Regions from separate parts of the Sutcliffiella sp. NC1 genome, predicted to be linked through region 1. Evidence: a T-box and tRNA genes for the amino acid it is inferred to sense, from the RefSeq annotation. Region 1 holds a T-box; the other regions hold tRNA genes.

Region 1 (9,489 bases):
GTACGTGAAGAATTTAGCCGTGAAAAGGCATTGCGTGGTTTAATACGTGCTTGTGAAAAAAGACCAGTTCCTTTAGAAAAGTTAGAAGATATTGTTATTAACGTTGAAAAAGATCTACGGAATATAGGTGTGTCGGAAGTAAATAGTAATACCATCGGTGAAATGGTCATGGACCATTTAGCAAAAATTGACGAAATTGCATACGTTCGTTTTGCTTCTGTTTATCGACAGTTTAAAGATATAAATGTATTTTTAGATGAACTGAAGGAGCTAATTGAACGCGAAAGAAAATAACGATAGAAAAAGAGCTTAATGATAGGCTCTTTTTCACGTATTTCAGATATTAAGTTGTAAGTTTGGATGATACGAAGGAGGGATCAAGTTGACGAGGTATTGGAATGAACTAATCCCAATTGATCGCTATGTTGTAAAAGTTAATGGGCTATTGCAAGAAGCTGATAGGAAAATTATTACGATGCTGTACCAACCTTTGATTGGGTTTCGAGGTTACAGTTTATTTATGACGCTTTGGAGTGAATTGGAACAAGATCGTCTTTGGGGAGAAGAGTCTACTCACCATAGTATCATGACGACTATGCAATGTAACTTAAAGGATATACATCAGGAGCGCTTAAAACTTGAAGCAATTGGACTGCTGAAAACGTACGTGAAAGAAGAGGAAAATGTAAGAACCTTTATTTATGAATTACAACCCCCTCTTACTCCCGAAACCTTTTTCTCTGATCCGATGTTAAATATATATTTGTATAACCGTCTTGGAAAAAGTAAGTATGTGAAGGTGAAGAATTTCTTTAGTGATGAAATAATACCTAATACGTTTCAAAATATTACACGCTCTTTTCATGAGGTGTTTGCATCTATCCAGGCTGAAAGTATGATGACACAAGTAACTGATGAGGTGTTAGAAGACTCAAAGCTTGATGAAGATCTGGAATGGATTACGAAAAAAGATGGGAAAGAAATTGAAGTAAAGCATGAAGGTTTTGACTTTTCTCTGTTCTATGCAGGTCTTTCAGAAGTTGTCATACCACGAAAATCCATTACACCGAAAGTGGAAGAAGCTATCTCAAAATTATCATTTTTATATCATATTGATCCTATTACGATGAAGGATATTGTCATGAATGCTATTGATGATGACGATACCGTTAATATAGAAGAGCTAAGAAAAGTAGCTAGAGATTGGTACCAATTAGAAAATAAAGATGGACTACCAACATTAGTCGAGCGTACGCAACCAGTTCATTTAAGAAAAATGGATGATAAAAAACCGAAATCAAAAGATGAGCAGTTAATTCAAATGTTGGAAAATGTCTCCCCAAAACAACTGTTGACTGATTTCTCAGGTGGGGATCCTTCTATATCGGACTTGTGGATTGTGGAAGATGTGATGTTTAAGCAACAACTTCCAGCAGGTGTTGTGAATGTACTTCTGTACTATGTTTTATTAAAAACAGATATGAAATTAAATCGAAATTACGTGGAGAAAATAGCTAGCCATTGGGCAAGAAAGCGAGTTACAACTGTTATCGAAGCGATGGAGCTAGCAAAAGCAGAAAACCGCCAATATCAAAATTGGGCAAAAACAAAACAAACCAAATCAAATACCACAAAGCAAACGAAAGAGACCCCTAATCGTAATCGTTTTATAAGTGAAAAAACGAAAGAAGAAGAGGAGAAAGAAACCGTTAGTGCTCAAGAAGAAAATAAGCGAAAACTCGCAGAACGTCTAGAAAAACTTAAATTAAATAAAGGTAAGTAAACGTTAGAGCACATCCCTCTAGCGTTTTTTTGTACACACAGTCAAAAGGAGGCTCGACTCCCTCCCCGCGGAAAGCAAGTGTCTGTAGCGACGAAGTGCAACGGGTTAACTTAAACACCTGATTTTAGAGACGCAACGTCCCTTCATGTTTTTATAAAGATTTATCATTTTTTAATACTTTCCCCCATATACATAGAAGCAGGTGTAATAAAGGGGGGACAAACTTGTTTGAGATTTCCTTTCATGATGAAACTGATGCAAGTATTGTTTATAAGCAACTTAAAAATTGTTTCGTAAAAAGTGACAGTTCACTTTCTTTACATAACGAAAAAATTTGTATGGAAATGCATGAGTTGAAAAAAATAAAGCCAAGTATGATTGAGACGTTAAGATGGTTTGTAAAGAAAAAAGAACAACAACGGGCATTGTCAGTGTTAGAACACTCCTTTTTCTATAAGGACATAGAAGAGCAAGAACAAATTTTATCCATATTACAAAGCATTCTAAACGGAGAAAGAGACGACATCCCTAATCTGCCATCGCTAGTAGAAAGAGACCAAACATTAATTAAATCGCTACATTTATTGTTAGAAAATCCAGTTTCATTTTCATTCGAATCTGTATTAACTTTCCGACTTAAACATTATTTTGACTCGTTGTATCAATTTATTGAAGCGGCTATTGATGAGTATAAAATGGAACAGGAATATCAAGCGTTTATTCAACAATTGAGAGAGGTGTTATTTTCAGCTGAATCAAAACTAGATGAAGTCCATTTAGTGTATGAAACACACTTTGAATTTTACGATAGCCAACAAAATTACTTATCGAAAGATCACTTAAAAAAATATATTAACAGAACTCATTTTAATAATTATGCCTTTTATATTGATTCAGTCGTTTTGGCTCCATTAGTGTCAATAGCTCCAAATAAACTTTATTTATACACAGATCATATGGATCATCAACTTGTCCAAACGATCCGAAACATATTTCAAGAGCGTGCTACAATAAAACCGTATCAACACTTTCCGCTAAAAAAAATGAAAGTTGAGTAATCCACTACTTGATTTTATTGTGTAGGGAGAATATAATTACCTACATATTCATTTTAATTTAAAAGCGAAAAGTAATGATAAGGACAATAGTAGTTAAATACGAATTTCAGAGAGGGAAGACAAGGCTGAAAGCTTCCTATTACGATTTAAGTACTTACCACCTTTAAACTTCAACAGCGAACCTTAATAGCAGTAGTTGTTGACGGCAGTTCCGTTACCCAAACTAAGCCATTATCTGTATATTTTGTTTGCAGAGCAATGGGAATTAGGGTGGAACCACGATGAGAATAATAACTCGTCCCTTTTTATAGGGGCGAGTTTTTTATTTTAATAAATAATAATAACAAGAGGTGATTAGGATGTCTGAATTAGTAAAAATTCAATTTCCAGACGGAGCGGTAAAGGAGTTTGAGCGTGGTACGACAACAGAAGATATTGCGGCATCCATTAGCCCAGGTCTAAAGAAAAAAGCCATCGCTGGAACTTTTAACGGCGAACAAATAGACTTGCGTACTCCAATAAACGAAGATGGTCAAATTAGTATTATTACACAAGATGGTGAAGATGCTTTATCTATTATGCGTCATAGCACTGCGCATCTTATGGCTCAAGCTATTAAACGTATTTATGGAAAAGGCGTTAAATTAGGTATTGGTCCTGTTATTGAGAACGGCTTCTATTATGACGTTGATATGGAGCATGCATTAACTCCAGAAGATTTACCTGCAATTGAAAAAGAAATGAAGAAAATAGTGAACGAAAACTTTGATATCGTTCGAGTGGAAGTTTCTCGCGAAGAAGCACTTCGTCGTTATGAAGAGATTGGCGATGAATTAAAATTGGAACTTATTCGTGAACTACCCGAAGGAGAAACAATTACAATTTACGAACAAGGTGAATTTTACGACCTTTGCCGTGGTGTACACGTTCCTTCTACTGGGAAAATTAAAGAATTCAAGTTACTAAGTATCGCTGGTGCTTACTGGCGAGGAGATAGTAAAAATAAAATGCTTCAACGTATTTATGGTACTGCGTTCTTCAAAAAAGCGGAATTAGACGAACATTTACGTTTATTAGAAGAAGCAAAAGAACGTGATCACCGTAAACTTGGGAAAGAATTAGACTTGTTCTTCAACTCGCAAAAGGTTGGGCAAGGACTCCCATTATGGTTACCGAAAGGGGCAACAATTCGTCGCGTTGTCGAACGTTACATTGTAGATAAAGAAATTAAATTAGGTTATGACCATGTGTATACTCCTGTAATGGGAAGTGTAGAATTATATAAAACTTCTGGTCACTGGGATCACTATCAAGACGGTATGTTCCCACCGATGGAAATGGACAATGAACAATTAGTACTTCGTCCGATGAACTGTCCTCATCATATGATGGTTTATAAAAACAGCATTCATAGTTATCGTCAGCTTCCAGTCCGTATTGCTGAGCTAGGAACAATGCATCGATATGAAATGTCTGGTGCATTATCAGGTTTACAACGTGTTCGTGGAATGACATTAAATGATGCACACATTTTCGTTCGTCCAGACCAAATTAAAGACGAATTTAAGAGAGTAGTTCATTTAATTCAGGAAGTTTATAAAGACTTTGGAATAAACGATTATTCCTTCCGTTTATCATATCGTGATCCTGAAGATACAGAGAAATATTACGATGATGATGCAATGTGGGAAAAAGCACAAAGCATGTTAAAAGATGCAATGGATGAAATGGAACTAGATTATTTCGAAGCGGATGGTGAAGCTGCGTTTTACGGACCAAAGTTAGACGTTCAAGTTCGTACAGCTTTAGGAAAAGACGAAACACTTTCTACTGTCCAATTAGACTTCTTGCTTCCTGAGAAATTTGATTTAACTTACGTTGGAGAAGATGGAAAGCAACACCGTCCAGTCGTAATCCACCGCGGAGTTGTTTCCACAATGGAGCGCTTTGTTGCCTTCTTAATAGAAGAATATAAAGGGGCATTCCCTACTTGGTTAGCTCCAGTTCAAGTACAAGTAATTCCTGTTTCTCCTGAAGCTCATTTTGACTATGCGAAAGAAGTGCAAGATCGCTTGAAAGCAGAAGGAATTCGCGTTGAGCTTGATGAACGTAACGAAAAAATTGGTTACAAAATTCGTGAAGCACAAATGCAAAAAATTCCTTACATGTTAGTGCTAGGTGACAATGAAATTCAAGAAAAAGCTGTAAATGTACGTAAGTACGGAGAGCAAAAATCAGAGACTATTCCGCTTGAGCAATTTTTACAGCAATTAGTAGCTGAAATAAAAAAATAAAAAAATAGTTGTCAAAGATAAATGTATCTGATACAATTTAAAACGTTGCTTGTTTTGAATATACATTCCTTGACAACCATCATAAGAAATGTTATATTTCTTAGGTGAATAGAATACTTGTTTATTGAACAAGAAGAAGCACCCGCTTCTCACCTGATTGACGCAAAATTGCAGTTGCCAGGTTTTACGAGAATTTTTCAACTTTAATTCGTAAAGTGTGGGTGTGTTATGCATCCACACTTTTTTTGTTCACAGGATTGTTCAAAAACGGTGTTCGTATAAAACCTTGGAGGTGGCTAATTATTAGCAAAGATATGATGGTGAACGAAGGTATTCGTTCTCGTGAGGTTCGTTTAATCGGTCAAAACGGAGACCAGCTTGGAATTAAAACAAAACAAGAAGCACTTGAGATTGCTGCAAAAGCAAACTTAGACTTAGTGCTAGTTGCTCCAAACGCAAAGCCTCCTGTATGCAGAATTATGGACTACGGAAAGTTCCGATTCGAGCAACAGAAGAAAGAAAAAGAGCAACGCAAAAACCAAAAAGTTATTAACGTAAAAGAAGTTCGATTAAGTCCTTCAATTGATGAACACGACTTTAACACGAAACTTCGAAATGCGATAAAGTTCCTTGAAAAAGGAGACAAAGTAAAAGCATCGATTCGATTCAAAGGTCGTGCCATTACACATAAAGAAATTGGTCAACGTGTATTAGACCGTTTCTCAGCAGCTTGCTCTGAAGTTGCAACAGTGGAATCGTCGCCTAAAATGGACGGTCGTAGCATGTTCTTAGTATTAGCACCTAAAAATGAAAAGTAAGAAATAGAGGAGGACTCACCTATGCCTAAAATGAAAACTCATCGCGGATCTGCGAAACGATTCAAAAAGACTGGATCTGGTAGTCTTAAGCGTTCTCACGCTTACACAAGTCACTTATTTGCTAACAAGTCTCAAAAGCAAAAACGTAAATTACGTAAAGCTGCTGTTGTAAGTAAAGGTGATTTCAAACGCATTCGTCATATGTTAGACAACATTAAATAATATCGGTTTTTTATATATAGGAGGGAAACACAATGCCAAGAGTTAAAGGCGGTACAGTAACACGCAGACGTCGTAAAAAAGTCATTAAATTAGCTAAAGGTTATTTCGGTTCAAAACATACTTTATATAAAGTAGCTAACCAACAAGTAATGAAATCATTAATGTATGCTTATCGTGATCGTCGTCAAAAGAAACGCGATTTCCGTAAGTTATGGATTGCTCGTATTAACGCAGCAGCTCGTATGAACGGTCTTTCTTACAGCCGTTTAATGCACGGATTAAAAGTAGCTGGTATCGAAGTTAACCGTAAAATGTTAGCTGACCTAGCTGTTCATGACGAAAAAGCTTTCGCTGAATTAGCAACAGCTGCAAAAAACAGCTTAAACAAGTAATAACGATAAAAGAAAGGGGACTATACTTATAAGTAGTCCCCTTTCGGTTTTATTATGGGAAGTTTGGTGAAGAGAAAGATATGATAGAGTTGTTACTGATTTATCTCGTACTTAATAGTGTCGCTTTTCTATTAATGAAAGTAGATAAAAAGAGAGCGATTAATAATAAATGGCGAATATCAGAATCTACTTTATGGGCCATTTCTATTGTTGGTGGTGCGCTAGGCTCATGGGCAGGGATGAAGAAATTTCGTCATAAAACGAAACATAATACATTTAAATTTGGTATGCCACTATTGACTCTAGTCCAAATAGGGACAATTATCTATTTCACATTGGTATAAGCACTTAAATTATCGAATAAGCATAGAATAATGCAATGCGGAGCGAGGTGAAGACCAAATGGATGAACGATTATCTGTTTTATATGTAATGGTTGAAACACATTGGTTACTAGCATCTATAGCTTTTATATCTTTTCACATTTTAAGACAAATATTATTTATCCCAGTTGTGATCATTTGTGTTGCAGGTGGAGCATTGTTTGGTGGTCTATTAGGTAGCGTCTATTCCATTATTGGTCTTACATTATCAAGTCTACTTTTCTATCTCCTTTATAATCAAATGCCTAAAATATTTGGGAAAATATTAAAAATGAAAGAGAAATGGTTTGGTCATCGGGCAGAATTGTCTGTCGGGCAAGTTACTGTTCTTCGATTAATTCCATTTATTCATTTTCATTTATTGTCGTTATGTTTAATTGAAACAACGAAAAATTTTCGTGAATATGTGAGGGCTTCTATCATAGCAAACATTCCGATTGCAATTATTTATACCGTATTTGGTCAGTTTATACGTGATTTTTCCCCGTCTATGATTTTGTTATTATTACTTTTATTATCTGGTTTGTTTTTTCTGGTAAAGGATAAATATGTGATTATAAAATGGGAGAAGTTCTTTCAAAAAGATAAAGCTCGGAGCAGTTAATCAATGATTAGCTGTTTTTTTATGTAGAGAAACTATTATAACCAATGAAAATAGGCTTAAGTATGTCCGTTTCACTTCGCATCCGTGAGTCTCGTACATTCCACTACGTTACAGTCTCTTTTTTTATATTCAGAAGGAAACCATTTTGAGGAAAATCAACCTTTTTCTCTTAATTAGCTTCCTCTTATGATCACTTATTTAACAGGTAGCAGAATTTACATAACAGAGTTTCGATATTATTTAACAGGTAGCAGAATTAACTTAACAGAGTTTCGATTTTATTTAACAGGTAGCAGAATTTACATAACAGAGTTTCGATTTTATTTAACAGGTAGCAGAATTAACTTAACAGAGTTTCGATTTTATTTAACAGGTAGCAGAATTAACTTAACAAACCTCCGATTTTACTTAACAGTCTTCCATTTTTACTTAACAGCCGCAGAATTTTTTAACAACGCTTTGTTTAACAAACCTCCGATCACATTAACAGCAGCCATAAGCAGTTTTGTGAAACTTATAAATAATATAAAAGGAATATATCTTAGTAGTGATACAATGAATACGGAAGGTCCTTAAGAATTACAGACAAATATGGGGAAGGTAATGAACGATGAAGTTGTATAAAGATGATATGAATGAGTTTTACGCTTTGGAGATTTTAAGTTGGCAGTACGAGCCTCCTTACGATTTTTACAATGGAGAAGTGAGCCGAGAAGGTATGATGGAATTGTTAGTGAAGGACTACTATACAATCTTAGATGAAAATAAACAGTTAGTAGGGTTCTTTTGTATCGGAGAAGGAGCACAAGTTCCGACGACAGATTACAATTATAATAATTTATTTGTAGATATTGGCTTTGGTTTGAAGCCGGACTTAACTGATCAAGGAAATGGTGATGATTTTCTTTCCTTTATTATGGAGCAAGCCAAGAGGATGGGGGATTGTAAAAATCTTCGGTTAACAGTTGCCTCCTTCAACGAACGTGCCATTCACCTTTATAAAAAACATAAATTTACTGAAACGACACGATTTCTTTTTCATGGTACAGAATTCATCGTAATGATACAAGAATAAAAAAAAAGAGCTTTGTTTAGCTCTTTTCTGCTTTTAAAAATTCTTTAATCGGGCTTTTCCAATCGATAATTGCATTAGGATATGCTCTTCTAACTTCTTTTTCTATAAACTCAAAGTCACGCTTTTCTAAACCTTGTAGTTTTGACGTATTTTTAGGGAAGATAAAAATGGATATGACTTCAAATGCTTTATCGGTAGTCCCTAAATATTTTTCTCCTTCAAAGAGTACACCTTTGTACGTTAAGAGAAAGTTTTTACGTATATTTTCTTTTTTATCTAACATATAAAAGTTTTTTTGTTCGTGCGCTAATTCTAATTTTCTCTTCGGATTAAAAACATATTTGATGATTGCGTAAATAAGAAAAACAAAAAGCGCTAACAGTAATATACGTATAAGGTAAACAATCATGGTCCTTTAACTCCTTATTTTTAATAGAATATAGATGGATTACCCTATTTTACGATTTTAATCACGCAAAAGTTTCATTTTTGATATAATTTTTTTAAATAAATTTTATAAAGGACGGTACATATGAAACTAGACCAATTATTTCTTATGCAAAAAGAGTTAGATTCAAAAATTGAAGAGCAACACGGATTAAAAAAAGAAGAGCTTTTTGATCGGAAAGTGTTAGCCTTACAAGTGGAAGTTGGGGAACTTGCTAACGAAACACGTTGTTTCAAGTTTTGGAGTTTAAAACCTTCTTCTCCTAAAGAGGTTATTTTAGAAGAATATGTTGATGGACTACATTTCATTTTATCACTAGGCTTAACGTTAAACTATAGCATGGATATTGAAACGGAAGCATCCGTAAAAATGGAGTCTGTTACAGAACAATTTTTAGTAGTCTATCAGTTAA
Region 2 (9,489 bases), 210 kb from region 1:
AGGGTAAGCGCACTGTTGGATATGTGCGTCCAAGCAGTTAGGCTGGATAAGTAGGCAAATCCGCTTATCCTAAAGGCTGAGCTGTGATGGCGAGGGAAATATAGTACCGAAGTTCCTGATTCCACACTGCCAAGAAAAGCTTCTAGCGAGGAATATGGTGCCCGTACCGCAAACCGACACAGGTAGGCGAGGAGAGAATCCTAAGGTGAGCGAGAGAACTCTGGTTAAGGAACTCGGCAAAATGACCCCGTAACTTCGGGAGAAGGGGTGCTCTGTTAGGGTGTTAAAGCCCGAGAGAGCCGCAGTGAATAGGCCCAGGCGACTGTTTAGCAAAAACACAGGTCTCTGCGAAGCCGTAAGGCGAAGTATAGGGGCTGACGCCTGCCCGGTGCTGGAAGGTTAAGGGGAAAGGTTAGCGCCTCGGCGCGAAGCTTTGAACCGAAGCCCCAGTAAACGGCGGCCGTAACTATAACGGTCCTAAGGTAGCGAAATTCCTTGTCGGGTAAGTTCCGACCCGCACGAAAGGCGTAACGATCTGGGCACTGTCTCAACCAGAGACTCGGTGAAATTATAGTACCTGTGAAGATGCAGGTTACCCGCGACAGGACGGAAAGACCCCGTGGAGCTTTACTGTAGCCTGATATTGAATTTTGGTACAGCTTGTACAGGATAGGTAGGAGCCTGAGAAGCCGGAGCGCTAGCTTCGGTGGAGGCGTCGGTGGGATACTACCCTGGCTGTATTGAAATTCTAACCCGCGAGCCTTATCGGCTCGGGAGACAGTGTCAGGTGGGCAGTTTGACTGGGGCGGTCGCCTCCTAAAGAGTAACGGAGGCGCCCAAAGGTTCCCTCAGAATGGTTGGAAATCATTCGTAGAGTGTAAAGGCACAAGGGAGCTTGACTGCGAGACCTACAAGTCGAGCAGGGACGAAAGTCGGGCTTAGTGATCCGGTGGTTCCGCATGGAAGGGCCATCGCTCAACGGATAAAAGCTACCCCGGGGATAACAGGCTTATCTCCCCCAAGAGTCCACATCGACGGGGAGGTTTGGCACCTCGATGTCGGCTCATCGCATCCTGGGGCTGTAGTCGGTCCCAAGGGTTGGGCTGTTCGCCCATTAAAGCGGTACGCGAGCTGGGTTCAGAACGTCGTGAGACAGTTCGGTCCCTATCCGTCGTGGGCGTAGGAAATTTGAGAGGAGCTGTCCTTAGTACGAGAGGACCGGGATGGACGCACCGCTGGTGTACCAGTTGTCTTGCCAAAGGCATAGCTGGGTAGCTACGTGCGGACGGGATAAGTGCTGAAAGCATCTAAGCATGAAGCCCCCCTCAAGATGAGATTTCCTTTAGCATTATGCTAGTAAGATCCCTGAAAGATGATCAGGTTGATAGGTTCGAGGTGGAAGCGTGGCGACACGTGTAGCTGACGAATACTAATCGATCGAGGACTTAACCAATGTATATGAACGATACGAACTATCTTGATGAAAATATTATCTAGTTTTGAAAGAATAAAAAAACACTTGATTTTTTATGAAAAGTGAATATAATTATTCTTGTCACTTAATAATAGTCTGGTAATGATGGCGAAGAGGTCACACCCGTTCCCATACCGAACACGGAAGTTAAGCTCTTCAGCGCCGATGGTAGTTGGGGGCTGTCCCCCTGCGAGAGTAGGACGTTGCCAGGCTGTTATAACGGAGGATTAGCTCAGCTGGGAGAGCACCTGCCTTACAAGCAGGGGGTCGGCGGTTCGATCCCGTCATCCTCCACCATTATTATTTAACTAAACTAAATATGCCGGTGTAGCTCAGTTGGTAGAGCACGATCGAATACGCTTCGAAGGAATCACTTCAGCGCACAAATCGAGCTGCTACTTGAATAATCTTTCTGAGATTTGGGTGACGGCTATTAAAAAGAAGTAATGGTTTTAAATGCAAATTATATATGCCGGTGTAGCTCAGTTGGTAGAGCAACTGACTTGTAATCAGTAGGTCGTGGGTTCGACTCCTATCGCCGGCACCATTTATTAAGTGCCATTAGCTCAGTCGGTAGAGCACGTCGGAATTTGCTACGAAGCATAAGCTTCAGCGTACATGCCGAGCTGCTACTTGAATTAACATCCTGAGGCATGGACGTCTAAAGGAAACACTTCTTCGAATAGTATCATGCTTACAGTTGTATTAGACTTTAGGCAGAATAATAATTAAGTGCCATTAGCTCAGTCGGTAGAGCATCTGACTTTTAATCAGAGGGTCGAAGGTTCGAGTCCTTCATGGCACACCATCTACGCGGGTGTGGCGGAATTGGCAGACGCGCTAGACTTAGGATCTAGTGTCTTTGACGTGGGGGTTCGAGTCCCTTCACCCGCATAAGTAAATATTAGCGGAAGTAGTTCAGTGGTAGAACACCACCTTGCCAAGGTGGGGGTCGCGGGTTCGAATCCCGTCTTCCGCTCCACGAAAGTTGCCGGGGTGGCGGAACTGGCAGACGCACAGGACTTAAAATCCTGCGGTAGGTGACTACCGTACCGGTTCGATTCCGGTCCTCGGCACCATTTTTAAAAATAAGAATAGCGCCCGTAGCTCAATTGGATAGAGCGTTTGACTACGGATCAAAAGGTTAGGGGTTCGAGTCCTCTCGGGCGCGCCATTCACGGGAAGTAGCTCAGCTTGGTAGAGCACTTGGTTTGGGACCAAGGGGTCGCAGGTTCAAATCCTGTCTTCCCGACCAGATAACATTGTAATTGATTTAACTCATGGGGCCTTAGCTCAGCTGGGAGAGCGCCTGCCTTGCACGCAGGAGGTCAGCGGTTCGATCCCGCTAGGCTCCACTTATCTTTAATAAAATACTTTGGCGGTGTAGCTCAGCTGGCTAGAGCGTACGGTTCATACCCGTGAGGTCGTGGGTTCGACTCCCTCCGCCGCTACCAAAGGACCTTTAGCTCAGTTGGTTAGAGCAGACGGCTCATAACCGTCCGGTCGTAGGTTCGAGTCCTACAAGGTCCACCATGTATCATTCATAATTCGGAGGAATACCCAAGTCCGGCTGAAGGGATCGGTCTTGAAAACCGACAGGGGTGTTAAAGCCCGCGGGGGTTCGAATCCCTCTTCCTCCGCCATATTATATTTATCATTCAAGAAATTATATCGTTCGAATGATGAAAAATGGCTACTTTAGAAAAAGAATATGTAGTAATTTTTATCGTCGCGGGGTGGAGCAGTCCGGTAGCTCGTCGGGCTCATAACCCGAAGGTCGCAGGTTCAAATCCTGTCCCCGCAACCAGGTCCCGTGGTGTAGCGGTTAACATGCCTGCCTGTCACGCAGGAGATCGCGGGTTCGATTCCCGTCGGGACCGCCATTATAAAAATTAATATTTAGGCTCGGTAGCTCAGTCGGTAGAGCAACGAGCAAAGCATCATCGAAATTACTACGAGTTGTACTCGTCGAGAGGCTTCTTGAATAGTCTTCCTGAGACGAGGACAATGGATACGAAAGACAAAGTTTAGGCCCGAAAATATTAAATGGCTCGGTAGCTCAGTCGGTAGAGCAATGGACTGAAAATCCATGTGTCGGCGGTTCGATTCCGTCCCGAGCCACCATTTAAATTATTATTATAAATCTTAAATGCCGGTGTAGCTCAGTTGGTAGAGCAACTGACTTGTAATCAGTAGGTCGTGGGTTCGACTCCTATCGCCGGCACCATCAATATTTTTTGTACATTACCATGGCGGTTGTGGCGAAGTGGTTAACGCACCAGATTGTGGCTCTGGCACTCGTGGGTTCGATTCCCATCAATCGCCCTTTATGCGGGTGTAGTTTAATGGTAAAACCTCAGCCTTCCAAGCTGATGTCGTGGGTTCGATTCCCATCACCCGCTCCATTTAGGGGCCTATAGCTCAGCTGGTTAGAGCGCACGCCTGATAAGCGTGAGGTCGATGGTTCGAGTCCATTTAGGCCCACCATATTTTATTCCACCATAGCTCAGCGGTAGAGCATTCGGCTGTTAACCGAAGGGTCGTAGGTTCGAATCCTACTGGTGGAGCCATTTGGAGAAGTACTCAAGTGGCTGAAGAGGCGCCCCTGCTAAGGGTGTAGGTCGGGTAACCGGCGCGAGGGTTCAAATCCCTCCTTCTCCGCCAGCTATATGAAATTTGGCCCGTTGGTCAAGCGGTTAAGACACCGCCCTTTCACGGCGGTAACACGGGTTCGAATCCCGTACGGGTCATCTAAACAGTAGTCTATAAGACTACTGTTTTTTCTTTTGCTAGGAAACTAAAAAAATTGTAACTTTGTAGTGAACAGTATAACCTATTTGTCTCTTCTAGGACGAGCGCATAAACCAACTGCAAATTTTCTGTTACGTCCATATGACATAGCAACTCGAATTATCCTAGTTACCACTGCATTTCGTTTCCTCTTTCCCTTTGTTTAAAATGGTTGATTCTATCCATATTTCTATAGTTTGTTATAATAAATATAGTTACACAACTAGATCGACATCTTACTCTTTTAAGTAGGAAGTGAATTTAAGATGTTACCTTTTAATCTATCAAAACAGCTAGAACTCTCCGAAATTAATATGGTTACCTCACGATTACGTGCCCTTCAACAAATATCTAATAACGAATTAGGTGTAAATATTACTCAATTTGGCAATGCAACTGCCTTTTCAATTAATGGTATACCTGGTCCAGCTTACAATACAGTGAAAGGATTAACAGATGCAGAAGAACATCTTTTAGATGAAATCTTTTTCCATTATGCCGCGAAAAAAATTCCAATACAACTAGAGATAGTACCTGGACATGTAAGCTCACGACTGTTATCCAAACTTCCAAACTACGGAGTTTCTCACAAAGATTTTCATACTACATTGTTTAGTTCTGGGTCAAAGCCAACTATTCATAAGTTAAATAGCCATGTAAACATTACTGAATTAACCGTTGAACAGTTTCATCTATATGGAGAAATTTATGTAAAAGCTTTTAACATGCCAACTTCTTTTAAAGAAGCAGTAAGTGGAAACAACATAATATTGCATGGTTTAGAAGGTTGGAAATTTTATTTGGCCACTATTGAAGAAAAGCCAGTCGGAGTAGGAGTATTACATATACATCATCATGTTGCAACTTTAGCTGTAGCCGCTACACTTCCAGAAAAGCGTGATAAGGGTATACATACTAGCTTAATATATGAACGCATATATGATGCTTTAGGTAGTGGTGCTCAATTAATATGTGGACAAGCTAAGTATGGAAGTGTTAGCCATTATAATATGCACAAGTTGGGCTTACAAGTAGCTTATACGAAAGCTCTATGGTCCTAATATAAAAATAATGTACTATCCTTCCATCTAAGTATCGTTTGGAGAAAGTATAAGATAATACAACACCTAACATTTATACAAGAATCTTAATTTTATGGTTTACTTTTATATATAGTATGTAAATGCAAAAAGCTCGTTTATTACGAGCTTTTTTTTTGCAAGTAAATTAAGAAAATGGTGGCATTAAGTTTTCACAGTATAAAAATAGGTCAAAATATACAATAAGAAACTATTATTCCACAAAAATTTTTCCATTTAACATAAAAACATATCGACAGGTTTCTACAAAATGCTACTCGTTTGTGAAATTTGTGAAAACGTTAGCACGAGTAATAAAAAAATGTGTTCGTTCTAGTAGAAGCATTGAAAGCGGTTAATTTCTTCTGCAGCTTTCGACAATAATTTTATTATTTAAAATTTTGTAAAAACATGTCTACAAAAATAATTATACAGTTGTCAGAAAACTATTTATCATAATTAGTAGGAAACATTATGAAGGAAGGGTGAAGAAATGCTTGTCGCTACTCCAACAGATTATCAGTTGCACTTATTTCATGAAGGAACATACTACAAAAGCTTTGAATTGTTTGGTTCACACATTGTAAAGAAAAGAAGAAAGTTAGTAGGTACTAGATTTACTGTTTGGGCACCAAATGCTAAAAATGTTAGATTGATTGGTTCCTTCAACAATTGGAATGGATCTAGTAATGAATTAGAAAGGTTGAATAAGGAAGGTGTTTGGACAATACTCATTCCAGATGAGGACTTGAGTGGACATCTTTATAAGTACGAAATAGTCACACAAACTGGTGAGATTTTACATAAAGCAGATCCGTACGCTTTTTATTCAGAAGTGCGACCAAATACTGCCTCTATCGTCTATCCATTAAACGGCTATAAATGGAAGGATGCAAATTGGCGACGTAAGAAAAAAAGACAATCTATATATGAAAAGCCATTGTTTATATATGAGCTACATCTTGCATCTTGGAAAAAGAAACAAGATGGTTCTTTGTATAATTACGAGGAATTGGCAGATGAATTAATACCGTACGTTAAAGAAATGGGTTATACCCACATAGAATTATTACCATTAGTTGAACATCCATATGATCGTTCGTGGGGATATCAAGGTACTGGCTATTACTCTGCAACAAGTCGGTATGGAACTCCACATGAACTGATGATGTTTATTGATAAATGTCATCAAGAAGATATAGGAGTCATTCTTGATTGGGTTCCAGGGCATTTTTGTAAAGATGCACATGGATTATATATGTTTGATGGTACTCCAACATTTGAATATGCTGCATATAACGATAGAGAAAATGAGGTATGGGGAACAGCAAATTTTGATTTAGGAAAAACGGAGGTTCAGAGCTTTCTAATCTCCAATGCGATCTTTTGGATGGAATATTTCCATGTAGATGGCTTCCGTGTGGATGCAGTAGCAAATATGCTGTTTTGGCCTAATTCGGATGAGCTCCATGCAAATCCTTTTGCGATAAATTTTTTAAAGAAATTAAATGAAGCAGTATATGAATTTGATTATAGTGCGTTAATGATTGCTGAAGATTCAACAGATTGGCCCCTAGTAACAAAACCAACCTCTGTTGATGGATTAGGTTTTAATTATAAGTGGAATATGGGTTGGATGAACGACATGTTATCTTACATGATTCTATCGCCTGAACAACGTAGAAATCATCATAATAAAGTCACTTTTTCCCTCCTTTATGCATTTTCAGAAAACTTTATTTTACCCTTATCTCACGATGAAGTAGTTCATGGTAAACGATCTTTACTAAATAAAATGCCAGGTGACTACAGTGAGAAATTTGATCAATTAAGGCTTTTTTATGGATATTATATGACTCACCCTGGCAAAAAATTATTATTTATGGGAAGCGAGTTCGGTCAATGGGATGAATGGAAAGACCAAGATCAATTAGATTGGGTGTTAATGGACGAATTTAATACCCATAAACAGATGCAAATATTTATGAAAGATTTAATTAAAACATATACTGAAACACCAGCTTTGTTTGAGAAAGACCATGAGCAAGATGGCTTTGAATGGATTGATGCTAATAACTCTGATCAAAGTATTTTTAGTTTTATACGTAAAGGAAAAAAAGATGATGAATTTGTCATTATTTTATGTAATTTCACGAAAGAGCAATACGTAGATTATAAAATTGGAGTTCCTGAACTTACTAACTACGAAGAATTTTTCACTAGTAGTCGAAGTGAGTATGGAGGTTCGAGTAGTTTACAAAGCAAAGAATCATCTTCAGTAGAAGGAGAATATCATGGAAAGCCGTATCATATGTTGGTCGATATTGCACCATTTGGTTTTAGTATGTGGAGGCCGAAGAGAAGACGATGGGAGAGAGGGAATTCATGAAAATGAAAAAAAGTTGTGTAGCAATGTTGTTAGCGGGTGGAAAGGGCAGTCGTTTGAGCTCACTAACAAAACAAATAGCAAAACCTGCAGTTCCGTTTGGTGGAAAATACCGTATTATCGATTTTACGCTAAGTAATTGTACAAATTCTGGAATCGATACGGTTGGCATATTAACGCAATATCAACCTTTAGAGCTCCATTCCTATATTGGAATTGGAAGTGCATGGGATCTTGACCGACGAAATGGTGGGGTAACTGTTCTTCCCCCATACAGTGAATCAGCAGGAGTGAAATGGTATACAGGTACTGCTAGTGCAATATATCAAAATATGAATTACTTAAAGCAGTATGATCCTGAGTACGTTTTAATATTATCAGGAGATCATATTTACAAAATGGATTATGCAGAAATGCTTGATTTCCATATAGAAAAAAATGCAGATGTATCAATATCTGTTATAGAGGTTCCATGGGAAGAAGCGAGTCGTTTTGGAATTATGAATACGAATGATCAACAAGAGGTTATTGAATTTGATGAGAAGCCAGCACAACCGAAAAGCAATTTAGCTTCAATGGGGATATATATATTTAAGTGGTCGATTTTAAAAGAATATTTAGAAATGGATGACCGGAATCCAGAATCTAGTCATGACTTCGGAAAAGACGTTATCCCACTGCTACTTGAAGAAAAAAAGAAATTAGTTGCCTATCCTTTTAAAGGGTACTGGAAAGATGTAGGTACTGTTAAAAGCTTATGGGAAGCTAATATGGATTTGTTAGAAGATGGCTGTGGACTGAATTTATTTGACCACGATTGGCGTATTTATTCCGTTAATCCTAATCAGCCCCCGCAATTTATTGCTTCATATGCCGAAGTAAATGATTCTTTAGTAAATGAAGGCTGTTTTATTGAAGGTAAAGTAGATCATTCCGTACTATTTCAAGGGGTAACGCTTGGGAAAAATAGTATTGTACGCTCATCGGTGATTATGCCAGATGCGCAAATAGGGGAAAACGTTTATATAGAACGTGCAATTATTCCTAGTGGGTTAGTCATTCCAGATGGAACAGTTGTAGCACCAGAAAAATACGAAGAAGAAATTATTTTAGTTACGGAAGAATTAGTAGAAGAAGGAATTACAAAAGTTTCAAAGCTAACTTAATTTGACTGTATAGGGGGATGTGGAATGAATCAATCAATGTTAGGGATTATAGATGCAACTGCACAGAAAGAAGAAATTCAAGATTTAACAAGTAACCGCTCATTAGCGGCGGTTCCAATTGGAGGACGGTACCGTTTAATCGATTTTGTTTTATCCAATATGGTGAATTCTGGGATACAAAGTGTTGCGATATTTCCTCGCTATCAATATCGCTCTTTAATGGACCATCTTGGGTCAGGAAAAGAATGGGATTTAAATAGAAAAAGAGATGGACTATTCTTTTTTCCAAGTTCTGAAAAGGAATTATTAAATGGAGTAGGTTCATTTCATCAGTTCAGATCGAATATTGACTTCTTTCTAAGAAGTAAGCAAAAATACGTTCTCATTACGAATAGTCATACAGTTTGTAATATTGATTATAAGAAAATATTAGAGCGTCATCTGGAAAATCAATGTGATATTACGCAAGTGAATCAAAAAGGGAAAATGTTAGATATGTTCATACTTGAAAAAGATTTACTAATTAAACTGTTCTCTAATAAAGATTCAGGTTATCGAAATATTATGGATGTAGTAAAGGATCATAATCATAAT
Region 3 (9,489 bases), 2.2 Mb from region 1:
ACTATTTCATTATCATCCCATACAGATATTCTATTTAACATTTCTTCTTCTAAATATAGTTTATCCTTATGATTAATTAAATACCTAATATGAATTTGATATGTGACTTCTTTCTGGCTTCCGATCGGAGTAATTTTATTTATTTTCCCTTCTGCGTTACATTTGACAATCTCTGCCCCTCTTCTTCTGTGCATTTCCCTTTTATTCTTTATCGTATCGTCGTTTATAATATAGTTACCAGTTTGAGAACTTCTATATACATAACTTTGAAGCAACATTTCAACATGTCTTTGCAATTGAGTATTCATCGTATACACTCCTCCAGAAAACTTCTTTTTACACTGTATGCTTTTAGAAGTAGTCTCATTAAAAAGACAGAAAAAAAGTGAGAGTTATTGGTTAACTCTCACTCTTCAATAATGCTATTCCCTTCTCCATTTCTTCTCGTGCATCTGAATCTTGTTCTTTCTCCATTAAGTGCATTAAGCGAGGTAAGGAAGATTGTTCTCCAATTTTACCTAATGCCCATGCTGCTGTCCCTCTAATGACAGGTCTTGGATCATTTTCAATTAGCTCAAGGAGAACTGGGACAGCCGTTTTATCCCGATAATGGGCTAGTGCTATAATTGCATTTCGTTGGATTGGTTTTTTTCCTCGCCATGAACCTGACATATGGCCATATTTTTCTTTAAACTCTCGATTACTCATTGTTAACAAAGGCTTTAATCTCGGCTTTACTAGCTCAGGATCGGGTTCTAATTCCGCATGAAGGTGAAAGTCCTTCCCCTTATTTTCTGGACATACCGTCTGGCACGTGTCACAACCATACAAACGATTACCTAGTTTTGTTCTATATTCTTCTTTTAAAAAGCCTTTCGTCTGTGTTAAAAAGGCAATGCACTTGTTAGAATCGAGTTGCCCTCCTTGAATTAATGCACCGGTTGGACAAGCATCCACACACTTATTACACGACCCACAACGGTCTTCAATCGATTGATCTGGATCAAATGGTATATTTGTAATCATTTCACCTAAATACACGTAGGAACCAAATTCTGGCGTAATAATGGCACAGTTTTTACCACTCCACCCGATACCTGCTCTTTCGGCAACTGCTCGATCTGCAAGCTCACCTGTATCGACCATTGATTTTAATGTTGCTTCTGGGACTTTTTGTTTAATGAATTCTTCTAATTTACTTAAGCGATCTCTCAGTACAAGGTGATAATCTGTTCCCCATGATGCCCTGCAAAAAATACCCCGTGGGTCCTTCCTCGTACTACGAGGTGCATCTTTCATTTTTGATGGGTAAGCAATCGCAATCGCAATAATAGATTTTGCTTGAGGGAGTAAAAGCTGAGGATTCGTTCGCTTTTCAATATCACTTTCTTCAAAACCTGATTGGTACCCATTTTCTTGCTGTACTCTCAACCGTTCCTTCAATTCAACAAAAGGACTTGCACTTGTAAAACCAATTTTATCAATGCCAATTTGCTTACTGTATTGAATAATTTCTTCTTTTAATTTAGTAAAATTCAATGTATGCACCTCCTTTGCTAACATTTTTAACTATTCATTTAATGTGTGGTAAACTAATATAAACATGGAAATAAAGGAAGCGGTATAATGATTACAATACATAATGAAGTAAAAAAAGCTATTCCAAATTTTAAGTTAGGTTATATTGAATATGAAAATACAACTATAAGCACTACACCCCAAATGTTTAAAGGTAGATTTCGCCTTTTTCAAGAATCAATATACTTTGATTTACTTGATCAAGAACTAAAAAGTGTTCACGGAATAGCGGAATGGAGAAAGATTTTCAAACAAACTGGTACTGATCCGAGTAGGTACCGCCCATCCGCCGAAGCGCTATATAGAAGGATTAAAAAAGGTCAGTTTCTTGAACCTGTAAACTCTGGCGTAGACATTAATAATTTTTTTTCGTTAAAGTATTCAATTCCTTTTGGTTTATATGATAATGCAAAACTTAACGGACAGCTATCAGTAATGATTGGAAAAGAAAATGATCACTATACTGGTTTAAACGGTAGAATAATCAGTCTTGATAAAATCCTTCATACTGCTGACGAAAATGGCCCGTTCGGAAGTCCTTACATTGATAGTACTAGATCCCCTATTTCAGAAGCAACTACTGATGCCATTCAACTTGTTTATTTACTTCCATCTATTGAAAATAATGAAGCAGTAAAGATGCTAGAGAGTGTTGCTTCTATGTTTGTACAAATTAACGGCGGGAATTTTAAAGTAAATCTAGTATCATAAAGAATTCATTTTATTAATGAATTCTTTTTTTGTTCTTTAACATATTAGATTAAAAGTATCCATAGTGGGTAAACAAAAAAACGTAATGCATCGTTAATTTGTTTAACGAAACACTACGTTACTCACTATGTATGGAGCGGGTGATGGGAATCGAACCCACGACATCAGCTTGGAAGGCTGAGGTTTTACCATTAAACTACACCCGCACTGGCCTATTCTTAATTAATACCGGTGGTCGGGTTCGAACCGACACTCCGAAGGAACACGATTTTGAGTCGTGCGCGTCTGCCAATTCCGCCACACCGGCGTAAACAGTATTAAAATAAAAAATGGTGCCGAGGACCGGAATCGAACCGGTACGGTAGTCACCTACCGCAGGATTTTAAGTCCTGTGCGTCTGCCAGTTCCGCCACCCCGGCTTGTAACACTGTTTGGCATTTATTAGTGGAGGCGGCAACCGGATTCGAACCGGTGGTAAAGGTTTTGCAGACCTCTGCCTTACCACTTGGCTATGCCGCCTAATGTATTGGAGCGGAAGACGGGATTCGAACCCGCGACCCCCACCTTGGCAAGGTGGTGTTCTACCACTGAACTACTTCCGCAAAATTGGCTGGGCTAGCTGGATTCGAACCAACGCATGACGGAGTCAAAGTCCGTTGCCTTACCGCTTGGCTATAGCCCAATAATTTTATAATGTTGGGGCGATTGATGGGAATCGAACCCACGAGTGCCAGAGCCACAATCTGGTGCGTTAACCACTTCGCCACAACCGCCATAATGTTAAGTTTTGTTTTATAATTGGCAGGGGCAGTAGGAATCGAACCCACACCGGAGGTTTTGGAGACCTCTGTTCTACCGTTAAACTATGCCCCTATAGTAAGAATTGTTACAACTTAATTTAAAATGGTGGAGGGGGACGGATTCGAACCGCCGAACCCAAGGGAGCGGATTTACAGTCCGCCGCGTTTAGCCACTTCGCTACCCCTCCAGTAAGGATGGTGCCGGCGATAGGAGTCGAACCCACGACCTACTGATTACAAGTCAGTTGCTCTACCAACTGAGCTACACCGGCATATATTAAATGCAATTATTTCTTTTTATAATTTAAATGGTGGCTCGGGACGGAATCGAACCGCCGACACATGGATTTTCAGTCCATTGCTCTACCGACTGAGCTACCGAGCCTAACTTTAAATTATAATGGCGGTCCCGACGGGAATCGAACCCGCGATCTCCTGCGTGACAGGCAGGCATGTTAACCGCTACACCACGGGACCTGGTTGCGGGGACAGGATTTGAACCTGCGACCTTCGGGTTATGAGCCCGACGAGCTACCGGACTGCTCCACCCCGCGACGATATTAATCTTATAATTTATGGTGGAGGATGACGGGATCGAACCGCCGACCCCCTGCTTGTAAGGCAGGTGCTCTCCCAGCTGAGCTAATCCTCCAATATATAATGGTGACCCGTACGGGATTCGAACCCGTGTTACCGCCGTGAAAGGGCGGTGTCTTAACCGCTTGACCAACGGGCCATAATTGTAAGAGTTTAAGAATGGCGGAGAGCAAGGGATTTGAACCCTTGAGACGGCGGTAACCGTCTACACGATTTCCAATCGTGCTCCTTCGGCCACTCGGACAGCTCTCCATAATGGCTCCACCAGTAGGATTCGAACCTACGACCCTTCGGTTAACAGCCGAATGCTCTACCGCTGAGCTATGGTGGAATAGAAGAATTATATCCTTCAGCCTGGCAACGTCCTACTCTCGCAGGGGGACAGCCCCCAACTACCATCGGCGCTGAAGAGCTTAACTTCCGTGTTCGGTATGGGAACGGGTGTGACCTCTTCGCCATCATTACCAGACATTTTTTTAAGGACAAATACTATTATAATATATTTTATGAGAAAATCAAGAGTTTTTTTTGTTCTCTCAAAACTAGATAATATTTTTCATCAAGATCGTTCATATCGTTCATTTAAATTGGTTAAGTCCTCGATCGATTAGTATTCGTCAGCTACACGTGTCGCCACGCTTCCACCTCGAACCTATCAACCTGATCATCTTTCAGGGATCTTACTAGCTTGCGCTAAAGGAAATCTCATCTTGAGGGGGGCTTCATGCTTAGATGCTTTCAGCACTTATCCCGTCCGCACGTAGCTACCCAGCTATGCCTTTGGCAAGACAACTGGTACACCAGCGGTGCGTCCATCCCGGTCCTCTCGTACTAAGGACAGCTCCTCTCAAATTTCCTACGCCCACGACGGATAGGGACCGAACTGTCTCACGACGTTCTGAACCCAGCTCGCGTACCGCTTTAATGGGCGAACAGCCCAACCCTTGGGACCGACTACAGCCCCAGGATGCGATGAGCCGACATCGAGGTGCCAAACCTCCCCGTCGATGTGGACTCTTGGGGGAGATAAGCCTGTTATCCCCGGGGTAGCTTTTATCCGTTGAGCGATGGCCCTTCCATGCGGAACCACCGGATCACTAAGCCCGACTTTCGTCCCTGCTCGACTTGTAGGTCTCGCAGTCAAGCTCCCTTGTGCCTTTACACTCTACGAATGATTTCCAACCATTCTGAGGGAACCTTTGGGCGCCTCCGTTACTCTTTAGGAGGCGACCGCCCCAGTCAAACTGCCCACCTGACACTGTCTCCCGAGCCGATAAGGCTCGCGGGTTAGAATTTCAATACAGCCAGGGTAGTATCCCACCGACGCCTCCACCGAAGCTAGCGCTCCGGCTTCTCAGGCTCCTACCTATCCTGTACAAGCTGTACCAAAATTCAATATCAGGCTACAGTAAAGCTCCACGGGGTCTTTCCGTCCTGTCGCGGGTAACCTGCATCTTCACAGGTACTATAATTTCACCGAGTCTCTGGTTGAGACAGTGCCCAGATCGTTACGCCTTTCGTGCGGGTCGGAACTTACCCGACAAGGAATTTCGCTACCTTAGGACCGTTATAGTTACGGCCGCCGTTTACTGGGGCTTCGGTTCAAAGCTTCGCGCCGAGGCGCTAACCTTTCCCCTTAACCTTCCAGCACCGGGCAGGCGTCAGCCCCTATACTTCGCCTTACGGCTTCGCAGAGACCTGTGTTTTTGCTAAACAGTCGCCTGGGCCTATTCACTGCGGCTCTCTCGGGCTTTAACACCCTAACAGAGCACCCCTTCTCCCGAAGTTACGGGGTCATTTTGCCGAGTTCCTTAACCAGAGTTCTCTCGCTCACCTTAGGATTCTCTCCTCGCCTACCTGTGTCGGTTTGCGGTACGGGCACCATATTCCTCGCTAGAAGCTTTTCTTGGCAGTGTGGAATCAGGAACTTCGGTACTATATTTCCCTCGCCATCACAGCTCAGCCTTTAGGATAAGCGGATTTGCCTACTTATCCAGCCTAACTGCTTGGACGCACATATCCAACAGTGCGCTTACCCTATCCTCCTGCGTCCCTCCATCGCTCAAACGGAATGAGGTGGTACAGGAATATCAACCTGTTATCCATCGCCTACGCCTTTCGGCCTCGGCTTAGGTCCCGACTAACCCTGAGCGGACGAGCCTTCCTCAGGAAACCTTAGGCATTCGGTGGAAGGGATTCTCACCCTTCTTTCGCTACTCATACCGGCATTCTCACTTCTAAGCGCTCCACCAGTCCTTACGGTCTAGCTTCAACGCCCTTAGAACGCTCTCCTACCACTGTTCGTAAGAACAGTCCGCAGCTTCGGTGATACGTTTAGCCCCGGTACATTTTCGGCGCAGAGTCACTCGACCAGTGAGCTATTACGCACTCTTTAAATGGTGGCTGCTTCTAAGCCAACATCCTGGTTGTCTAAGCAACTCCACATCCTTTTCCACTTAACGTATACTTTGGGACCTTAGCTGGCGGTCTGGGCTGTTTCCCTCTTGACTACGGATCTTATCACTCGCAGTCTGACTCCTGAGAAACAAGTCTTTGGCATTCGGAGTTTGACTGAATTCGGTAATCCGATGAGGACCCCTAGTCCAATCAGTGCTCTACCTCCAAGACTCTTTACTCAAGGCTAGCCCTAAAGCTATTTCGGAGAGAACCAGCTATCTCCAGGTTCGATTGGAATTTCTCCGCTACCCACACCTCATCCCCGCACTTTTCAACGTGCGTGGGTTCGGGCCTCCATTCAGTGTTACCTGAACTTCACCCTGGACATGGGTAGATCACCTGGTTTCGGGTCTACGACCACGTACTATGACGCCCTATTCAGACTCGCTTTCGCTACGGCTCCGTCTCATCAACTTAACCTTGCACGTAATCGTAACTCGCCGGTTCATTCTACAAAAGGCACGCTATCACCCATTAACGGGCTCTAACTACTTGTAGGCACACGGTTTCAGGATCTTTTCACTCCCCTTCCGGGGTGCTTTTCACCTTTCCCTCACGGTACTGGTTCACTATCGGTCACTAGGGAGTATTTAGCCTTGGGAGATGGTCCTCCCAGCTTCCGACGGGATTTCTCGTGTCCCGCCGTACTCAGGATCCACTCAAGAGAGAACGAGGTTTCAACTACAGGGTTTTTACCTTCTATGACAGACCTTTCCAGGTCGCTTCGTTTACCCCGTTCTTTTGTAACTCCGTATAGAGTGTCCTACAACCCCAAGAGGCAAGCCTCTTGGTTTGGGCTAATTCCGTTTCGCTCGCCGCTACTCAGGAAATCGCGTTTGCTTTCTCTTCCTCCGGGTACTTAGATGTTTCAGTTCCCCGGGTCTGCCTTCCATACCCTATGTATTCAGGTAAGGATACTACTCCATTACGAGCAGTGGGTTTCCCCATTCGGAAATCTCTGGATCAAAGCTTACTTACAGCTCCCCAAAGCATATCGGTGTTAGTCCCGTCCTTCATCGGCTCCTAGTGCCAAGGCATCCACCGTGCGCCCTTAATAACTTAACCGTCGACAAATGATAAGCGTCGCATCTCTTCGTCAGCTTCCTTCGCTCACGTCCTCATGTACGCTTTTGTACACTCCGGCGCTCGCTCAGTCGCTTCCTCGACCTGCTCGCTTCTAATTTGTCTTAGTATTCAACCTAAAATTAGGTTTCGTTGATAACAGCGAATTGTTATCATTAGAAAATTACTAAGATGAACGATACTTGTGAATGTATCTTGATTACTTATATTATCTAGTTTTCAAAGAACATATTTAATAGAGAGAATGCTCTCTCAAAACTAAACAAAACAATGAGCGTGATTTTCCTTAGAAAGGAGGTGATCCAGCCGCACCTTCCGATACGGCTACCTTGTTACGACTTCACCCCAATCATCTGTCCCACCTTAGGCGGCTGGCTCCAAAAGGTTACCCCACCGACTTCGGGTGTTACAAACTCTCGTGGTGTGACGGGCGGTGTGTACAAGGCCCGGGAACGTATTCACCGCGGCATGCTGATCCGCGATTACTAGCGATTCCGGCTTCATGTAGGCGAGTTGCAGCCTACAATCCGAACTGAGAACGGTTTTATGGGATTGGCTCGACCTCGCGGTTTTGCTGCCCTTTGTACCGTCCATTGTAGCACGTGTGTAGCCCAGGTCATAAGGGGCATGATGATTTGACGTCATCCCCACCTTCCTCCGGTTTGTCACCGGCAGTCTCCTTAGAGTGCCCAACTGAATGCTGGCAACTAAGAACAAGGGTTGCGCTCGTTGCGGGACTTAACCCAACATCTCACGACACGAGCTGACGACAACCATGCACCACCTGTCACTCTGTCCCCCGAAGGGGAACGCTCTATCTCTAGAGGTGGCAGAGGATGTCAAGACCTGGTAAGGTTCTTCGCGTTGCTTCGAATTAAACCACATGCTCCACCGCTTGTGCGGGCCCCCGTCAATTCCTTTGAGTTTCAGTCTTGCGACCGTACTCCCCAGGCGGAGTGCTTAATGCGTTAGCTGCAGCACTAAAGGGCGGAAACCCTCTAACACTTAGCACTCATCGTTTACGGCGTGGACTACCAGGGTATCTAATCCTGTTTGCTCCCCACGCTTTCGCGCCTCAGCGTCAGTTACAGACCAGAGAGTCGCCTTCGCCACTGGTGTTCCTCCACATCTCTACGCATTTCACCGCTACACGTGGAATTCCACTCTCCTCTTCTGCACTCAAGTCTCCCAGTTTCCAATGACCCTCCACGGTTGAGCCGTGGGCTTTCACATCAGACTTAAGAAACCGCCTGCGCGCGCTTTACGCCCAATAATTCCGGACAACGCTTGCCACCTACGTATTACCGCGGCTGCTGGCACGTAGTTAGCCGTGGCTTTCTGGTTAGGTACCGTCAAGGTGCGAGCAGTTACTCTCGCACTTGTTCTTCCCTAACAACAGAGCTTTACGACCCGAAGGCCTTCATCGCTCACGCGGCGTTGCTCCATCAGACTTTCGTCCATTGTGGAAGATTCCCTACTGCTGCCTCCCGTAGGAGTCTGGGCCGTGTCTCAGTCCCAGTGTGGCCGATCACCCTCTCAGGTCGGCTACGCATCGTTGCCTTGGTGAGCCGTTACCTCACCAACTAGCTAATGCGCCGCGGGCCCATCTGTAAGTGTTAGCCGAAACCAACTTTCAATATAGTACCAGGAGGTACTATATATTATCCGGTATTAGCTCCGGTTTCCCGAAGTTATCCCAGTCTTACAGGCAGGTTGCCCACGTGTTACTCACCCGTCCGCCGCTAACTTCTTTAAAGCAAGCTCTAAAGAAGTTCGCTCGACTTGCATGTATTAGGCACGCCGCCAGCGTTCGTCCTGAGCCAGGATCAAACTCTCCGTAGAGTATTTGATTGCTCAAAATGTTTGCTGACTTATCGTCAATTTATTGTTTTGTCGATTTTAAAAACCGACTTGCACGCTATTGTTTTGTTTAGTTTTCAAAGAACATTTTAAGTTCGCTTGCTTGAAGCGACTTTTATAATTTAACATGTTTTCAAATCAATGTCAACATGTTTTTTTATTTTTTGTTGTTGTCGTTTAACACCTTCGTTAGCGACGAATATTAATATATCACGATAACAAAATCGAGTCAACAGTTTTTTAGATCTTTTTTTAAAAGAGGGAGAATAAATGTTTATCCCCCTCTTTGACTTACTCATTCGAGACTTTATACATTCTATGATAAACACCATGACCCTTTGTTTCTACTTTAACAGCCTCTATTAAACCTTTTTCAACAAGGTAGTCTATAAGTACCGTTAAG

What was found. The T-box of region 1 lies ahead of thrS (threonine--tRNA ligase). A T-box ahead of a tRNA ligase gene usually reads a tRNA of that ligase, here a tRNA-Thr.
Region 2: it has a tRNA-Thr gene. The T-box ahead of thrS (threonine--tRNA ligase) is inferred to sense a tRNA for this amino acid. The anticodon was not compared.
Region 3: it has a tRNA-Thr gene. The T-box ahead of thrS (threonine--tRNA ligase) is inferred to sense a tRNA for this amino acid. The anticodon was not compared.

Annotation. Positions count from the first base shown of each region.
Region 1 covers NZ_CP115153.1:3,720,676-3,730,164, reverse strand. The annotation lists gene nrdR (transcriptional regulator NrdR) at 1-294, shown strand, start outside; gene O1A01_RS19475 (replication initiation and membrane attachment family protein) at 383-1,783, shown strand; gene ytxC (sporulation protein YtxC) at 2,008-2,841, shown strand; T-box leader at 2,907-3,147, shown strand; gene thrS (threonine--tRNA ligase) at 3,201-5,135, shown strand; ribosomal protein L20 leader region at 5,260-5,387, shown strand; gene infC (translation initiation factor IF-3) at 5,435-5,953, shown strand; gene rpmI (50S ribosomal protein L35) at 5,975-6,175, shown strand; gene rplT (50S ribosomal protein L20) at 6,208-6,567, shown strand; gene O1A01_RS19445 (DUF1294 domain-containing protein) at 6,648-6,911, shown strand; gene O1A01_RS19440 (VTT domain-containing protein) at 6,970-7,554, shown strand; gene O1A01_RS19435 (hypothetical protein) at 7,741-8,130, shown strand; gene O1A01_RS19430 (GNAT family N-acetyltransferase) at 8,165-8,629, shown strand; gene O1A01_RS19425 (sigma-w pathway protein ysdB) at 8,646-9,038, opposite strand; gene O1A01_RS19420 (dUTP diphosphatase) at 9,162-9,489, shown strand, end outside.
Region 2 covers NZ_CP115153.1:3,929,898-3,939,386, reverse strand. The annotation lists rRNA gene O1A01_RS20540 (23S ribosomal RNA) at 1-1,453, shown strand, start outside; rRNA gene rrf (5S ribosomal RNA) at 1,570-1,686, shown strand; tRNA gene O1A01_RS20530 (tRNA-Val) at 1,696-1,771, shown strand; tRNA gene O1A01_RS20525 (tRNA-Thr) at 1,946-2,021, shown strand; tRNA gene O1A01_RS20520 (tRNA-Lys) at 2,207-2,282, shown strand; tRNA gene O1A01_RS20515 (tRNA-Leu) at 2,288-2,368, shown strand; tRNA gene O1A01_RS20510 (tRNA-Gly) at 2,382-2,456, shown strand; tRNA gene O1A01_RS20505 (tRNA-Leu) at 2,465-2,553, shown strand; tRNA gene O1A01_RS20500 (tRNA-Arg) at 2,572-2,648, shown strand; tRNA gene O1A01_RS20495 (tRNA-Pro) at 2,653-2,729, shown strand; tRNA gene O1A01_RS20490 (tRNA-Ala) at 2,757-2,829, shown strand; tRNA gene O1A01_RS20485 (tRNA-Met) at 2,852-2,928, shown strand; tRNA gene O1A01_RS20480 (tRNA-Ile) at 2,931-3,007, shown strand; tRNA gene O1A01_RS20475 (tRNA-Ser) at 3,025-3,117, shown strand; tRNA gene O1A01_RS20470 (tRNA-Met) at 3,205-3,281, shown strand; tRNA gene O1A01_RS20465 (tRNA-Asp) at 3,282-3,357, shown strand; tRNA gene O1A01_RS20460 (tRNA-Phe) at 3,523-3,598, shown strand; tRNA gene O1A01_RS20455 (tRNA-Thr) at 3,626-3,701, shown strand; tRNA gene O1A01_RS20450 (tRNA-His) at 3,727-3,799, shown strand; tRNA gene O1A01_RS20445 (tRNA-Gly) at 3,806-3,879, shown strand; tRNA gene O1A01_RS20440 (tRNA-Ile) at 3,885-3,961, shown strand; tRNA gene O1A01_RS20435 (tRNA-Asn) at 3,970-4,044, shown strand; tRNA gene O1A01_RS20430 (tRNA-Ser) at 4,048-4,138, shown strand; tRNA gene O1A01_RS20425 (tRNA-Glu) at 4,153-4,224, shown strand; gene O1A01_RS20420 (GNAT family protein) at 4,531-5,325, shown strand; gene glgB (1,4-alpha-glucan branching protein GlgB) at 5,837-7,732, shown strand; gene O1A01_RS20410 (glucose-1-phosphate adenylyltransferase) at 7,729-8,895, shown strand; gene O1A01_RS20405 (GlgC family sugar phosphate nucleotidyltransferase) at 8,920-9,489, shown strand, end outside.
Region 3 covers NZ_CP115153.1:931,886-941,374, reverse strand. The annotation lists gene O1A01_RS04750 (amidase domain-containing protein) at 1-308, opposite strand, end outside; gene queG (tRNA epoxyqueuosine(34) reductase QueG) at 400-1,563, opposite strand; gene O1A01_RS04740 (B3/B4 domain-containing protein) at 1,627-2,289, shown strand; tRNA gene O1A01_RS04735 (tRNA-Gly) at 2,422-2,495, opposite strand; tRNA gene O1A01_RS04730 (tRNA-Leu) at 2,516-2,596, opposite strand; tRNA gene O1A01_RS04725 (tRNA-Leu) at 2,620-2,708, opposite strand; tRNA gene O1A01_RS04720 (tRNA-Cys) at 2,735-2,808, opposite strand; tRNA gene O1A01_RS04715 (tRNA-Gly) at 2,817-2,891, opposite strand; tRNA gene O1A01_RS04710 (tRNA-Gln) at 2,897-2,971, opposite strand; tRNA gene O1A01_RS04705 (tRNA-His) at 2,987-3,062, opposite strand; tRNA gene O1A01_RS04700 (tRNA-Trp) at 3,089-3,162, opposite strand; tRNA gene O1A01_RS04695 (tRNA-Tyr) at 3,194-3,277, opposite strand; tRNA gene O1A01_RS04690 (tRNA-Thr) at 3,286-3,361, opposite strand; tRNA gene O1A01_RS04685 (tRNA-Phe) at 3,399-3,474, opposite strand; tRNA gene O1A01_RS04680 (tRNA-Asp) at 3,491-3,566, opposite strand; tRNA gene O1A01_RS04675 (tRNA-Met) at 3,567-3,643, opposite strand; tRNA gene O1A01_RS04670 (tRNA-Val) at 3,666-3,741, opposite strand; tRNA gene O1A01_RS04665 (tRNA-Glu) at 3,751-3,825, opposite strand; tRNA gene O1A01_RS04660 (tRNA-Ser) at 3,847-3,938, opposite strand; tRNA gene O1A01_RS04655 (tRNA-Asn) at 3,943-4,017, opposite strand; rRNA gene rrf (5S ribosomal RNA) at 4,039-4,155, opposite strand; rRNA gene O1A01_RS04645 (23S ribosomal RNA) at 4,274-7,208, opposite strand; rRNA gene O1A01_RS04640 (16S ribosomal RNA) at 7,517-9,068, opposite strand; gene O1A01_RS04635 (nucleotidyltransferase-like protein) at 9,378-9,489, opposite strand, start outside.